DNA from 4 places in the Kosakonia pseudosacchari genome. Region 1 is predicted to be linked to each of the others. Evidence: predicted binding sites of a transcription regulator. Region 1 holds the regulator's gene; each other region holds the start of a gene.
The links. The regulator sigma-54, encoded in region 1, starts transcription at its own class of promoters, with help from an activator protein. The targets are predictions, from matches to a motif close to GTTGGCACANNTTTCGCTNT.
Positions count from the first base shown of each region.

Region 1 (3,130 bases):
CTCTCTTCGTCAATCGCGCTTTCAAGCGACAGATTTTTACTGGAAAGTGGATGCAGGCGACGCGTATCGCTGTAACGGCGGATGAGCGTGTTGCGATCGGCATCGAGAAACAATAACTGCGGTGAAAAGGCATCCGGCAGATTGCTCATCGCCTGTTCAAAAATTTCCGGTGACTCCGGCATATTTCGCACATCGATACTGACAGCAGCGGAAGTCTGGCGCTCGGCAAGCGTCTGCGCCAGCTCCGGCAGTAGTACGACCGGCAGGTTGTCGACGCAATAAAAACCCATATCTTCCAGGGCGCGCAGAGCGACGGATTTCCCTGAACCCGAACGACCACTGACGATCATCAGGACCATGAACCATTTCTCCTCAGTACAACTGATAAAAAGGTTTCCTTCCCGTTACGCATCGTCGCTTTCACCTTCCGTCTGCGTGATGATTTGATATAGCTCTTCATCACTTTGCGCGCTGCGCAGGCGCCGGCAGATAGTCTTGTCCGCCAGCCTTTTGGCGACCAGCGAGAGCGTATGCAGATGCGTTTTGGTTTGATCCGCTGGCACCAACAGGGCAAACAGCAGATCGACAGGCTGATTATCGATAGCGTCGAAGGCAATGGGCGTTTCGAGTTGCACAAAAACGCCAACGGCGCGAAGCGTGTCTTCTTCAAGCTTACCGTGAGGAATGGCGATACCGTTTCCAATGCCGGTGCTGCCCATTTTCTCGCGCGTAAGAATCGCTTCAAAGACGACTTGTGGCGGTAAGCCTAACTGTTTTGCCGCCAGTTCACTGATGATTTCCAGAGCACGTTTTTTACTCTGGCAGTGAACGCCGCTACGGGTACATTCCTGGTTAAGGACATTGCTCAATTGAAGAGCGGAATCGTTATTCATCATAATTTCACCTGAGCGGCGCCAGAGCCAGCCACCCTACCGGGTTGCGGTAGGGTGCAACGCGCCAGACGGACGCTCGGACAATTAGTGCTGTTTCAGTTTATCTTTATGCTTCGTGAGCTGCCGCGCCAGTTTATCGATCAAACCGTCGATAGCAGCGTACATATCCTGCCCTTCCGCACTGGCATGCAACTCGCCGCCATTGACATGGAGCGTCGCATCCGAGGTGTGAGTCACTTTCTCCACTTTCAACACAATATAGACCTGATTAATCCTTTCGAAATACTGTTCAAGCTTGGCGAATTTATTGGTCACAAATTCACGCAGAGCATCAGTGATCTCGACGTTTTGTCCTGTGATGTTAAGCTGCATAGTGTCTTCCTTATCGGTTGGGTCAAACCAGCTGTTTACGCTGATTCGACGGCGGAATGGATAAAGATTCTCGATACTTCGCAACGGTACGCCGCGCCACCATGATTCCTTGATCGGAAAGCAGGGTCGTCAGCTTACTGTCGCTCAGCGGTTTTGCAGGGTTTTCTGCGGCGATCAATTTCTTCACCAGCGCGCGAATAGCGGTAGAGGAGGCTTCGCCACCACCTTCGGTATTTACATGGCTGGAGAAGAAATACTTCAGCTCGAAAATGCCGCGAGGACTGTGCAGGTACTTCTGGGTCGTTACACGAGAAATCGTCGACTCGTGCATCTCGACGGCCTGGGCGATATCGGCCAGCACCATCGGTTTCATAAATTCTTCGCCTTGTTCAAAAAAGGCTTGCTGCTGCTCCACAATGCAGCGGCTAACGCGCAACAGCGTGTCGTTGCGGCTCTCGAGGCTTTTGATCAACCACTTCGCTTCCTGCAAATTACTGCGGATGAACTGATTATCGGCATCGTTACGAGCGCCGCCGCCCATTGCGGCATAATGCTGGTTGATTTGCAGACGTGGAATGCTGTCGGAGTTCAGCTCCACCGTCCAGCGGCCGTTATGTTTGCGCACCAGAACATCCGGAATCACATATTCCGGTTCGCTGGTCTGGATCGACTGACCAGGGCGCGGATCCAGAGACTGGATCAGATTTACCGCCTCTTTCAGTACTTCTTCTTTCAGACGCGTCACGCGCATCAGAGTGCGGAAATCGTGATTGGCGAGCAGATCCAGGTGATCGCTAATGATAAGCCGGGCTTCTTCACACCACGGTGTCTCTTTGGCGAACTGCGAGAGCTGGATCAGCAGGCAATCGCGCAGATCTCGTGCGGCAACACCAACGGGATCGAAGCGTTGAATGCGTTTTAGCACTGCCTCGACTTCATCAAGCCCTACGTCGTCATTGCCCATGCTTTCCAGCACTTCTTCCAGCGAAACGGTGAGATAGCCTGTTTCGTCAACGGCATCGACAATCGACGTTGCGATAGCACGATCGGTGTCAGAGAAGGGCGTCAACCCTACCTGCCACATCAGATAATCCTGTAGTGACTGCGTGGTTTCGCCCTGATAGATAGGCAATTCATCGTCAATGTAGTCGTGGCTGCTGCCGGAAGGGGTGCCAGCGGTGTAAATTTCATCCCAGCTGGCATCCAGCGGCAACTCATCCGGCATCTCTTTTTGCTCAAGAGCGTCAACGGTATCCAGACCGTCATTTTCCTGAACCTGCTGGCTATCGACTTCCTCGTGAAGGTCAGTTTGTTCCAGCAATGGATTACTCTCCAGCGCTTGCTGAAGTTCCTGCTGAAGTTCCAACGTGGACAACTGCAGCAGACGGATGGCCTGTTGCAGTTGTGGCGTCATGGCTAGCTGTTGGCTAAGCCTTAGTTGCAAACCTTGCTTCATATTCAGAGCAGCACTCTCCGACAAAAAACGTCAATAAACCCTACCCTATCAGAGTCTGAAGTCTTCCCCAAGATACACGCGCTTAACGTGTTCGTCTTCAAGGATTTGCTGCGGTGTTCCATGCGCAATGAGATGCCCCTGACTGACGATATAAGCACGCTCACACACTGCCAGCGTTTCACGAACGTTATGGTCAGTAATCAGCACGCCGAGGCCGCTGTCACGCAGGTGCTCAATGATACGTTTGATATCAATAACGGAGATCGGGTCGACGCCGGCAAACGGTTCATCCAGCAGGATAAATTTCGGGTTCGCCGCCAGCGCGCGGGCGATTTCCACACGGCGACGTTCACCACCGGAGAGCGATTGGCCCATGTTGTCGCGCAGATGTTCGATGTGAAACTCTTCC
Region 1 covers NZ_CP063425.1:4,357,060-4,360,189, reverse strand. Annotated here, with positions in the region: gene rapZ (RNase adapter RapZ) at 1-359, opposite strand, end outside; gene ptsN (PTS IIA-like nitrogen regulatory protein PtsN) at 405-896, opposite strand; gene hpf (ribosome hibernation promoting factor) at 978-1,265, opposite strand; gene rpoN (RNA polymerase factor sigma-54) at 1,288-2,721, opposite strand; gene lptB (LPS export ABC transporter ATP-binding protein) at 2,770-3,130, opposite strand, start outside.

Region 2 (3,130 bases), 510 kb from region 1:
GGCGGGCGCTTTGGGCGAGTTAACATTGGCGGGAATATCCAGCGGGCGGCTACCGGAAAACTCAATCGCGCCGAAAGGACACGCAATCGCGCACAGCTTGCAGCTGACGCACAAGCTTTCATTTAACTGCACCGCGCCATCAACGCGGTTGATCGCATTCACCGGACAAACGCCCGCACAGGGGGCGTCTTCACAGTGGTGGCACTGTTGCGGCGCGGACTCTTTTTCGCTACGCATCACGCGCAGCCGAGGCATCGCCTGCAGGCCATGCGCACGGTGCGTTTCGGCGCAGGCAGCCTCGCAGGTATGGCACCCAATACATAACGCCGAATCGGCAATTACAAAACGGTTCACCAGCAAATCCTCAGGTGATTCACCCTGGTTACGGGCGGTCATTTATGACGAAACGTGTCGCGCGATGTGTCACTTCGACACATGTCGACACCCAAACTCAGGCCAGCGCAGGCGCGTGTGCGTGGCTGGCAAGCGTGGTGAGATTGACCGGCGTATCCGCTTCCATTGCGGCATACAGGTTGTCGTAAACGGCGGCGATTTTGCCGAGATAATGCTCCAGCACTTTTTCGCGATCGCGCACGCTGAACGCGCCATCGACCTTGCCATCGCTGGAGAGCTGCGCTGTGGCAATCACGCGCCGCTCATCGCTCTCTTTATTGGCAATCGCATATTCAATGGTGTGACCGTTAAAGCCGCCGGTCAGGGTGATATAAACGGTGAAGTGTTCAAACAGCACAAAGCAGAGTTGCTGTTCCGGCGCGCAGCCGATGGCGTGATGCAACCGCGCTTTGGAGAGCGTAACGCCCTGAACTAACGCGTTACAGTAGCTACGCCACTCTTCCTGCAGGCGGTGATGCCGCCCGGCAATGTAATCTGCCTTTTCGCTAATTTCCCAAATGGTCATGTCTGCTTACCCGGTTAATGAAAAACAACGGCGGTAAAGCATCATCCATGCCAAATTTTAACTTATTGATTTTTAAAAATATAAAAACCAAACACTCCCCCTTTCGACGTGTCATCTCGACATTGTCGACATCGTCACCGTGTCAAAATGCGTAATGGCACTCTTATTGCATTAAGGGCGCAAAGTCATCAGGAGGCGTTATGCACGAAATCACCCTCTGCCAGCGTGCGCTGGAAATTATTGAACAACAGGCGTCAGCAAACGGCGCGCGTCGGGTCACCGGCGTGTGGCTGAAAGTCGGCGCATTTTCTTGTGTAGAAACGGAAGCTTTAACGTTTTGTTTTGATCTGGTTTGCCGTGGCAGCCTGGCGGAAGGTTGTACACTGCACATCGAACAACAACAGGCGGAATGCTGGTGCGAGTCCTGCCAACAGTATGTGACGTTACTTACCCAGCGAGTGCGCCGCTGCCCGCAGTGCCACAGCGACCAGTTGCAGATTGTCGCCGATGACGGCATGCAAATTCAGCGACTGGAAATTGAGGAGTAAACAATGTGTACAACATGTGGTTGTCAGGACGGTAACCTTTATATTGAGGGGGATGAACATAATCCGCACTCGGCGTTTCGCGGTGCGCCGTTCTCCCCTGCAGCCCGCCCGGCGCTGAAAATCACCGGTATCAAAACCGACGATTTTCGTCCTACGCAACTGGCACACGGCGACCTGCATTATGGTCACGGTGAAGCCGGTACCCACGCTCCCGGCATGAGCCAGCGCCGGATGGTGGAAGTGGAGATCGACGTACTGGAGAAAAATAACCAAATCGCCGCCCGTAACCGCGCCCGCTTCGCCGCTTCGCAACACCTGGTGCTGAACCTGGTTTCCAGCCCCGGTTCCGGCAAAACCACCCTGCTTACCGAGACCCTCAAACGCCTGAAAACGCGCGTTCCTTGCGCGGTGATCGAAGGCGATCAGCAAACGGTTAACGATGCCGCGCGCATTCGCGCCACCGGCACCCCGGCGATTCAGGTCAACACCGGTAAAGGCTGCCATCTTGATGCGCAGATGATTGCCGACGCCGCACCGCGCCTGGCGCTGGAAAATCGCGGCATCCTGTTTATCGAAAACGTTGGCAATCTGGTGTGTCCGGCGGGTTTCGACCTTGGCGAGCGTCATAAAGTGGCGGTGCTGTCGGTAACAGAAGGTGAAGACAAGCCGCTGAAATATCCGCATATGTTCGCCGCCGCCTCGCTAATGCTGCTCAATAAAGTGGATTTGCTGCCCTACCTCGACTTTAACGTCGAGCAGTGCATCGCCTATGCCCGTGAAGTGAACCCGACCATTGAAATCATGTTGATTTCCGCCACCAAAGGCGACGGGATGGATGCCTGGCTTGACTGGCTGGAGACGCAACGATGTGTATAGGCGTACCGGGGCAAATTTGCGCCATTGATGGCCTGCAAGCCAAAGTGGATGTCAGCGGCATTCAGCGCGATGTCGATTTAACGCTGGTCGGCAGCACGGACGAAAACGGACAGTCGCGCCTCGGCCAGTGGGTGCTGGTGCATGTCGGCTTCGCCATGAGCGTGATTAACGAAGAAGAGGCGCTGGATACGCTGGCGGCGCTGCAAAACATGTTCGATGTCGAACCCGATGTCGGCGCGCTGCTTTACGGCGAGGAGAAATAATGCGTTTTGTCGACGAATACCGCGCCCCGGAACAGGTGATGCAACTGATTGATCACCTGCGTGAACGGGCTGCACACCTCTCTTACACCGCCGCGCGCCCGTTGCGCATTATGGAGGTGTGCGGCGGACACACGCACGCTATTTTCAAGTTTGGCCTCGACCAGTTACTGCCGGAAAATATTGAGTTTATTCATGGCCCCGGTTGCCCGGTCTGCGTATTACCGATGGGGCGAATTGATACCTGCGTGGAGATAGCCCAGCACCCGGAGGTGATTTTCTGCACCTTTGGCGACGCCATTCGCGTGCCGGGGAAAAACGGCTCGCTGTTGCAAGCGAAAGCGCGCGGCGCGGATGTGCGGATTGTCTATTCGCCAATGGATGCGCTGGCGCTGGCGGAAAAAAATCCGCAGCGCAAAGTGGTGTTCTTCGGTCTGGGGTTCGAAACCACCATGCCCGCCACCGCCATTACGTTGCAGCAGGCAAAAGCCCGTAACCTGGATAACTTCTGGTTTTTCTGCCAGCAC
Region 2 covers NZ_CP063425.1:3,847,493-3,850,622, forward strand. Annotated here, with positions in the region: gene IP581_RS18180 (4Fe-4S dicluster domain-containing protein) at 1-354, opposite strand, end outside; gene hycA (formate hydrogenlyase regulator HycA) at 452-919, opposite strand; gene hypA (hydrogenase maturation nickel metallochaperone HypA) at 1,120-1,467, shown strand; gene hypB (hydrogenase nickel incorporation protein HypB) at 1,471-2,343, shown strand; gene IP581_RS18200 (HypC/HybG/HupF family hydrogenase formation chaperone) at 2,334-2,606, shown strand; gene hypD (hydrogenase formation protein HypD) at 2,606-3,130, shown strand, end outside.
Region 2: hypA (hydrogenase maturation nickel metallochaperone HypA) is a predicted target of sigma-54. The motif match lies at 1,073-1,092, and genes of this name have one in related genera.

Region 3 (3,130 bases), 2.0 Mb from region 1:
ACCAGCATAATGACGCCGTTAATCAACACATAGGCGATAGTAATGGCAGTGAAGGTTTCCCACGCATGCGCCGAGTAATCAAGTAATTTGCTCGCTTGTGCCGCCATATCGACCAGCCCGATGGTGGAGGCGATGGCCGAGTTTTTCACCAGGTTCATCATCTCCGAGGTCATCGGCGGCACAATCACGCGATAGGCGTTTGGCAGCAATACATAACGGTAGGTTTGCGGCAGCGTCAATCCCATCGCCAGACCGGCGTTTTTCTGCCCGCGCGGGAGCGACTGAATCGCGGCGCGTACCTGCTCGCAAACACGCGCGGCGGTAAACAGCCCCAGGCAGACCATCGAAGAGACGAAGAACTGGATATTCGGATCCAGTTCCGACTTGTACCACATGCCAATATCTTCCGGCAGCAATTCAGGTACCACTTCATACCAGGTAAAAAACTGCACAATCAGCGGCACGTTGCGGAACAGTTCGACATAAAGGGTGCCAATGCCGGACAGGAAACGGTTAGGGACGGTGCGCAGGATGCCAAACAGGGAACCGACCAGGAAAGCGATAATCCAGGCCGTCACGGAAAGCGCGATGGTGACCTGAAAACCACTCCATAGCCAGCCAAGATAGGTGGTGTTGCCGAACGGGGCCTGTTCAAAGAATATTCCCCAGTTCCAGTCTATGGACATAAATCTACTCCGGAAAAAAAAGGGTAGCAGCGCTACCCTCGAAGATTGTATGAAGAGCGAGTTTTCGTGTTGAGTGGGGAACGACCACTCAACATATAGTCTGTCCGTGCTACTTCGACAATCGAGAGGGCAGGTAAACCCGCCCCTAATGGTTGTAATTAGTTCAGAGCTTTGTCATTCGGTTCTTTGAACAGCGCTTTCATATCATCAGAGAGATCGAAATTGAGGTTCATGTTTTTCGGCGGAATAGGGTTTTTAAACCATTTATCGAAGGATTTTTCCGCGGCACCCGAGGTCTGTAGCTGAGCGATAGTGTCATCCATCAGTTTTTTAAACTCCGGATCGTTTTTACGCAGCATACAGCCGTACGCTTCTTTCGATTGCGGTGTGCCGACGATGTCCCAGTTATCCGGTTTTTTCGCTTTCGCACGTTCGCCCGCCAGCAGGGCGTCATCCATCATAAAGGCCACTGCGCGGCCGCTTTCCAGCGTACGGAACGAGTCGCCATGGTCTTTCGCGCTGATAATGCGCATATCCATTTTCTTCTCGTCGTTCAGCTTGTTCAGCAGGATTTCTGAGGTAGTACCAGAAGTTACCACCACGGCTTTGCCTTTGAGGTCGGCGAAGTCTTTAATCGGGCCGCCTTTTTTGGTCAGCAGACGTGTACCCACCACGAAAATGGTGTCAGAGAACGCCGCTTGCTTCTGACGTTCAACGTTATTAGTGGTGGAACCACACTCAAAATCGAAGGTGCCGTTTTGCAGCAACGGGATACGGTTTTGCGAGGTGATAGGAATCAGTTTCACCGCCAGATCCGGCTTATTCAGTTTTTTCTTCACGGCTTCAACGATAGCGTTGGAGTAGTCCTGGGAGTAACCCACGACTTTTTGTTCATTGTCGTAGTAGGAGAACGGTACGGAAGATTCGCGGTGACCGACGACGATAACGCCGTTTTTAGCAATTTTAGCCAGTGTAGCTTGTTGATCAGCCGGCGCTGCGTCGGCAGGTTTTGCATCTTCAGCATGCACCAGACCGGCGGACAGTCCCATCACCAGCATCGCGGCGGCCAGTTTACGTAATTGCATATCCAGACTCCTTTATCGTCAGCGCCAGAGACGCGTATTGATACCCATTGTGTGTATTGTGTTTTTGTTGTTCTGCGACAATATCGTGCAGTGTCGTGTGTGTTTGTTACATTCAGTCTGGCTTAATGTAAAGATTTTGCTGCGGTATTGTTTATTTTTGCGAGGCGCGCCGCACCGTTTAGAGGCAAAAATCTTCCATTGCACCAGATTGGTGCTGCTGTTGTTTCCTGCTGGTGCGACATAAGTTGCACATAAGGATTCCATAGCTGCCTGATAGATATAAGCAAACCGCATGCCAAAAACGGCTTAATCGTAAATTTCGCATAACGAAGAGAGGAGGCCCGGCAAGCAGAACGCTACCGGGCAGAAGAGCGGGGAAAGGGATTAACGGCGGCGCTGACGCAAGCCCATCACCAGGGCGCCAAAGCCCAGCAGCACGGTGATAATCCATAGCGGCCAGTTGCCCGTGCGGGCATAGGGCGTGAGGCCTGAGGTCGGCGTCACCTTCGCCGTCAACACTTCACGGGTAAATTGCGGGATCATCGCCTGGATTTCGCCCTGCGGGCCAATGACCGCTGTAATGCCATTATTGGTGCTACGCAACAGCGGGCGGGCGAGTTCCAGCGCGCGCATCCGCGCCATCTGGAAGTGCTGCCACGGGCCGATGGATTTACCAAACCACGCGTCATTCGAGATGGTCAGCAAGAAGTCGGTATCCGGACGGAAATTATCACGCACCTGCTCACCAAGGATGATTTCGTAGCAGATCGCTGCCGTCAGCGTTAGCCCATGGGCCGTCAGCGGGGGTTGCACATAAGCGCCACGGCTGAACGAGGACATCGGCAAATCGAAGAACGGTGCCAGCGGACGCAGAATCGACTCCAGCGGTACAAACTCGCCAAACGGCACCAGATGGTTTTTGTTGTAGCGATCGCTTGAGCTGTAGCTGTAAGCGTTGTCTTTGCCGAGTGTAATGATGGTGTTGTAGGTATCGTAACGGTTTTGCTTATTGAGACGTGAATCGACAATCCCGGTGATAAGCGTACTGTTGTTTGCCCGCAGCAGATTATCCATCGCGCTTAAAAAGCGTTGCTGGTTAATTTCCAGATCCGGAATGGCGGACTCCGGCCAGATAATCAACTGCGATTTACCCATCACCTGCTCACTGGCTTCGCTGTAGATTTTTAGCGTATTGAGCAGCTGGTTTTCGTCCCACTTCATCGATTGTGGGATGTTTCCTTGCACCATCGACACCTGAGTGGTGCGCTCCGGCAGCAGTTGATACCACTGGATATAACGCAGTGGGAAGGGCAGAGCGAACAGCACAACGGCGATAACCAATGGGCGCAAGCGACGCTG
Region 3 covers NZ_CP063425.1:1,399,180-1,402,309, forward strand. Annotated here, with positions in the region: gene IP581_RS06465 (amino acid ABC transporter permease) at 1-686, opposite strand, end outside; gene IP581_RS06470 (amino acid ABC transporter substrate-binding protein) at 845-1,771, opposite strand; gene lnt (apolipoprotein N-acyltransferase) at 2,156-3,130, opposite strand, start outside.
Region 3: IP581_RS06470 (amino acid ABC transporter substrate-binding protein) is a predicted target of sigma-54. The motif match lies at 2,052-2,071, and genes of this name have one in related genera.

Region 4 (3,130 bases), 590 kb from region 1:
CTTCTGCCGAGTCTTAATATTAAACGCTGTAGTACAGTTCAAACTCTACCGGGTGCGGCGTCATGCGAACGCGGTCGTTCTCTTCCATACGCAGCGCGATGTAAGCATCGATAGCGTCGTCGGTGAACACACCACCTGCAGTCAGGAACTCGCGGTCAGCATCCAGCGCGTTGAGCGCTTCTTCCAGAGAGCCTGCAACCTGCGGGATCTCTTTCGCTTCTTCAGCCGGCAGGTCATACAGGTTTTTGTCCATCGCTTCGCCCGGGTGGATTTTGTTTTTAATACCATCCAGACCGGCCATCAGCAGCGCTGCGAAGCACAGGTACGGGTTAGCAGCCGGGTCCGGGAAGCGCACTTCGATACGACGCGCTTTCGGTGAAGCCACAACCGGAATACGGATAGAAGCAGAACGGTTACGTGCAGAGTAAGCCAGCATGACCGGTGCTTCATAACCCGGGACCAGACGCTTGTAAGAGTTGGTGGTCGGGTTAGACAGGGCGTTGATCGCTTTTGCGTGTTTGATTACGCCGCCAATGTAGTACAGCGCCATTTCAGACAGGCCAGCGTACTTGTCGCCAGAGAACAGGTTAGTGCCGTTCTTGGACAGGGACATGTGGCAGTGCATACCGGAACCGTTATCACCGAACATCGGTTTCGGCATAAAGGTCGCGGTTTTGCCGAAGCGGTGAGCAACGTTGTGCACTACATATTTGTAAATCTGAATTTCGTCCGCTTTTTTGGTCATGGTGTTGAAGCGAGTAGCCACTTCGTTCTGACCAGCCGTTGCCACTTCGTGGTGGTGAGCTTCAACAACCAGGCCCATCTCTTCCATCACCAGACACATGGTGGAACGCAGATCCTGTGATGAATCTACCGGCGGAACCGGGAAGTAACCGCCTTTCACTGCCGGACGGTGACCTTTGTTACCACCTTCGTATTTGGTGGAGGTGTTCCATGCGCCTTCGATATCGTCGATAGCAACGCTGGAACCGGAAATGGAGCTGCCGAAGCGCACGTCGTCGAACAGGAAGAATTCCGGCTCTGGCCCGAACAGCACGGTGTCTGCCAGACCGGTGGAGCGCAGGTACTCTTCAGCGCGTTTAGCGATGGAGCGCGGGTCACGATCGTAGCCCTGCATGGTGCCTGGCTCGAGGATATCGCAACGAATAATCAGAGTAGACTCTTCGTAGAACGGGTCAATGACAGCGGTAGTCGCGTCCGGCATCAGCACCATGTCTGATTCGTTGATGCCTTTCCAGCCACCAATCGAAGAACCATCAAACATTTTACCTTCTTCAAAGAAGTCGGCGTTTACCTGATGGGCTGGGATAGTGACGTGCTGTTCTTTACCTTTGGTATCGGTGAAGCGCAGATCGACAAACTTCACTTCGTGCTCATTCAGCATCGTCAAAACGTGTTCAGCGGACATACTTAAACTCTCCCGGATTTGTCATTGTCGTCGTGGTAACGAGGTCTTCTAATTACTACGTAAGCTGGCGTAGTTATCGTACAATCGTTAAAGCGAAATCTATGCCAACTTTTAAATGCCCCTAAAAAGGCGTTATCATGCTCGGTATAGTGCAAAAGGGCTGCACCATGATGGTTATGTTGCACCAATATAGTGCCTTTATGTGAACATCGGGCACTATATTGGTGCAATTTTCGTTAAATGCCCCTTTTAACGCTCCGTGAAAACGATCACAAAGCAACTCTGCAATACTTGTTTGCGGAGGATGTTTGTGATCCTGTTTAGTCCTTCGATTAATACGTGTACAATAACGCGCTATTTCTAATGCCTGAGGCAAAGTTGTGATCGAAAATCTGCGTAACATCGCCATCATTGCTCACGTTGACCACGGTAAAACGACCCTGGTTGACAAGCTGCTGCAGCAATCCGGTACGTTCGACGAACGTGCTGAAACTCAAGAGCGTGTGATGGACTCCAACGATTTGGAGAAAGAGCGTGGGATTACCATCCTCGCTAAAAACACCGCTATCAAATGGAATGATTACCGTATCAACATCGTTGATACCCCAGGGCACGCCGACTTCGGTGGTGAAGTTGAGCGTGTGATGTCCATGGTCGATTCCGTGCTGCTGGTGGTTGACGCATTTGACGGCCCTATGCCGCAAACGCGTTTCGTGACCAAAAAAGCATTTGCCCATGGCCTGAAACCGATTGTGGTAATCAACAAAGTTGACCGTCCTGGCGCGCGTCCGGACTGGGTTGTCGATCAGGTGTTCGACCTGTTCGTAAACCTGGATGCGACCGACGAGCAGCTGGACTTCCCGATCGTTTACGCTTCTGCGCTGAACGGTATCGCGGGTATGGACCACGAAGACATGGCTGAAGACATGACCCCGCTGTACCAGGCGATTGTTGACCATGTCCCTGCACCGAACGTCGATCTCGACGGCACGTTCCAGATGCAGATCTCCCAGCTCGACTACAACAACTATGTTGGTGTAATCGGCATCGGTCGTATCAAGCGCGGTAAAGTAAAACCGAACCAGCAAGTCACTATCATTGATAGCGAAGGCAAAACCCGTAACGGTAAAGTCGGTAAAGTGCTGACCCACCTGGGGCTGGAGCGTATTGATAGCGAAATCGCAGAAGCGGGCGATATCATTGCGATCACCGGTCTGGGCGAGCTGAACATCTCCGACACTATCTGCGATCCGCAGAACGTCGAAGCGCTGCCGGCGCTGTCTGTTGATGAACCGACCGTGACCATGTTCTTCAACGTCAACACCTCTCCGTTCTGTGGTAAAGAAGGTAAGTACGTGACTTCACGTCAAATCCTCGACCGCCTGAACAAAGAGCTGGTACATAACGTTGCGCTGCGCGTTGAAGAGACCGAAGACGCTGACGCATTCCGCGTTTCCGGCCGTGGTGAGCTGCACTTGTCCGTGCTTATCGAGAACATGCGTCGTGAAGGTTTCGAAATGGCGGTTTCCCGTCCGAAAGTTATCTTCCGTGAAATCGATGGCCGCAAACAAGAGCCGTTCGAAAACGTCACGCTGGACGTTGAAGAGCAGCACCAGGGTTCTGTGATGCAGGCGCTGGGTGAGCGTAAAGGCGATCTGAAAAACATGAATCCGGACGGCAAAGGCCGCGTACGTCTCGACT
Region 4 covers NZ_CP063425.1:34,990-38,119, forward strand. Annotated here, with positions in the region: gene glnA (glutamate--ammonia ligase) at 20-1,429, opposite strand; gene typA (ribosome-dependent GTPase TypA) at 1,810-3,130, shown strand, end outside.
Region 4: glnA (glutamate--ammonia ligase) is a predicted target of sigma-54. The motif match lies at 1,519-1,538, and genes of this name have one in related genera.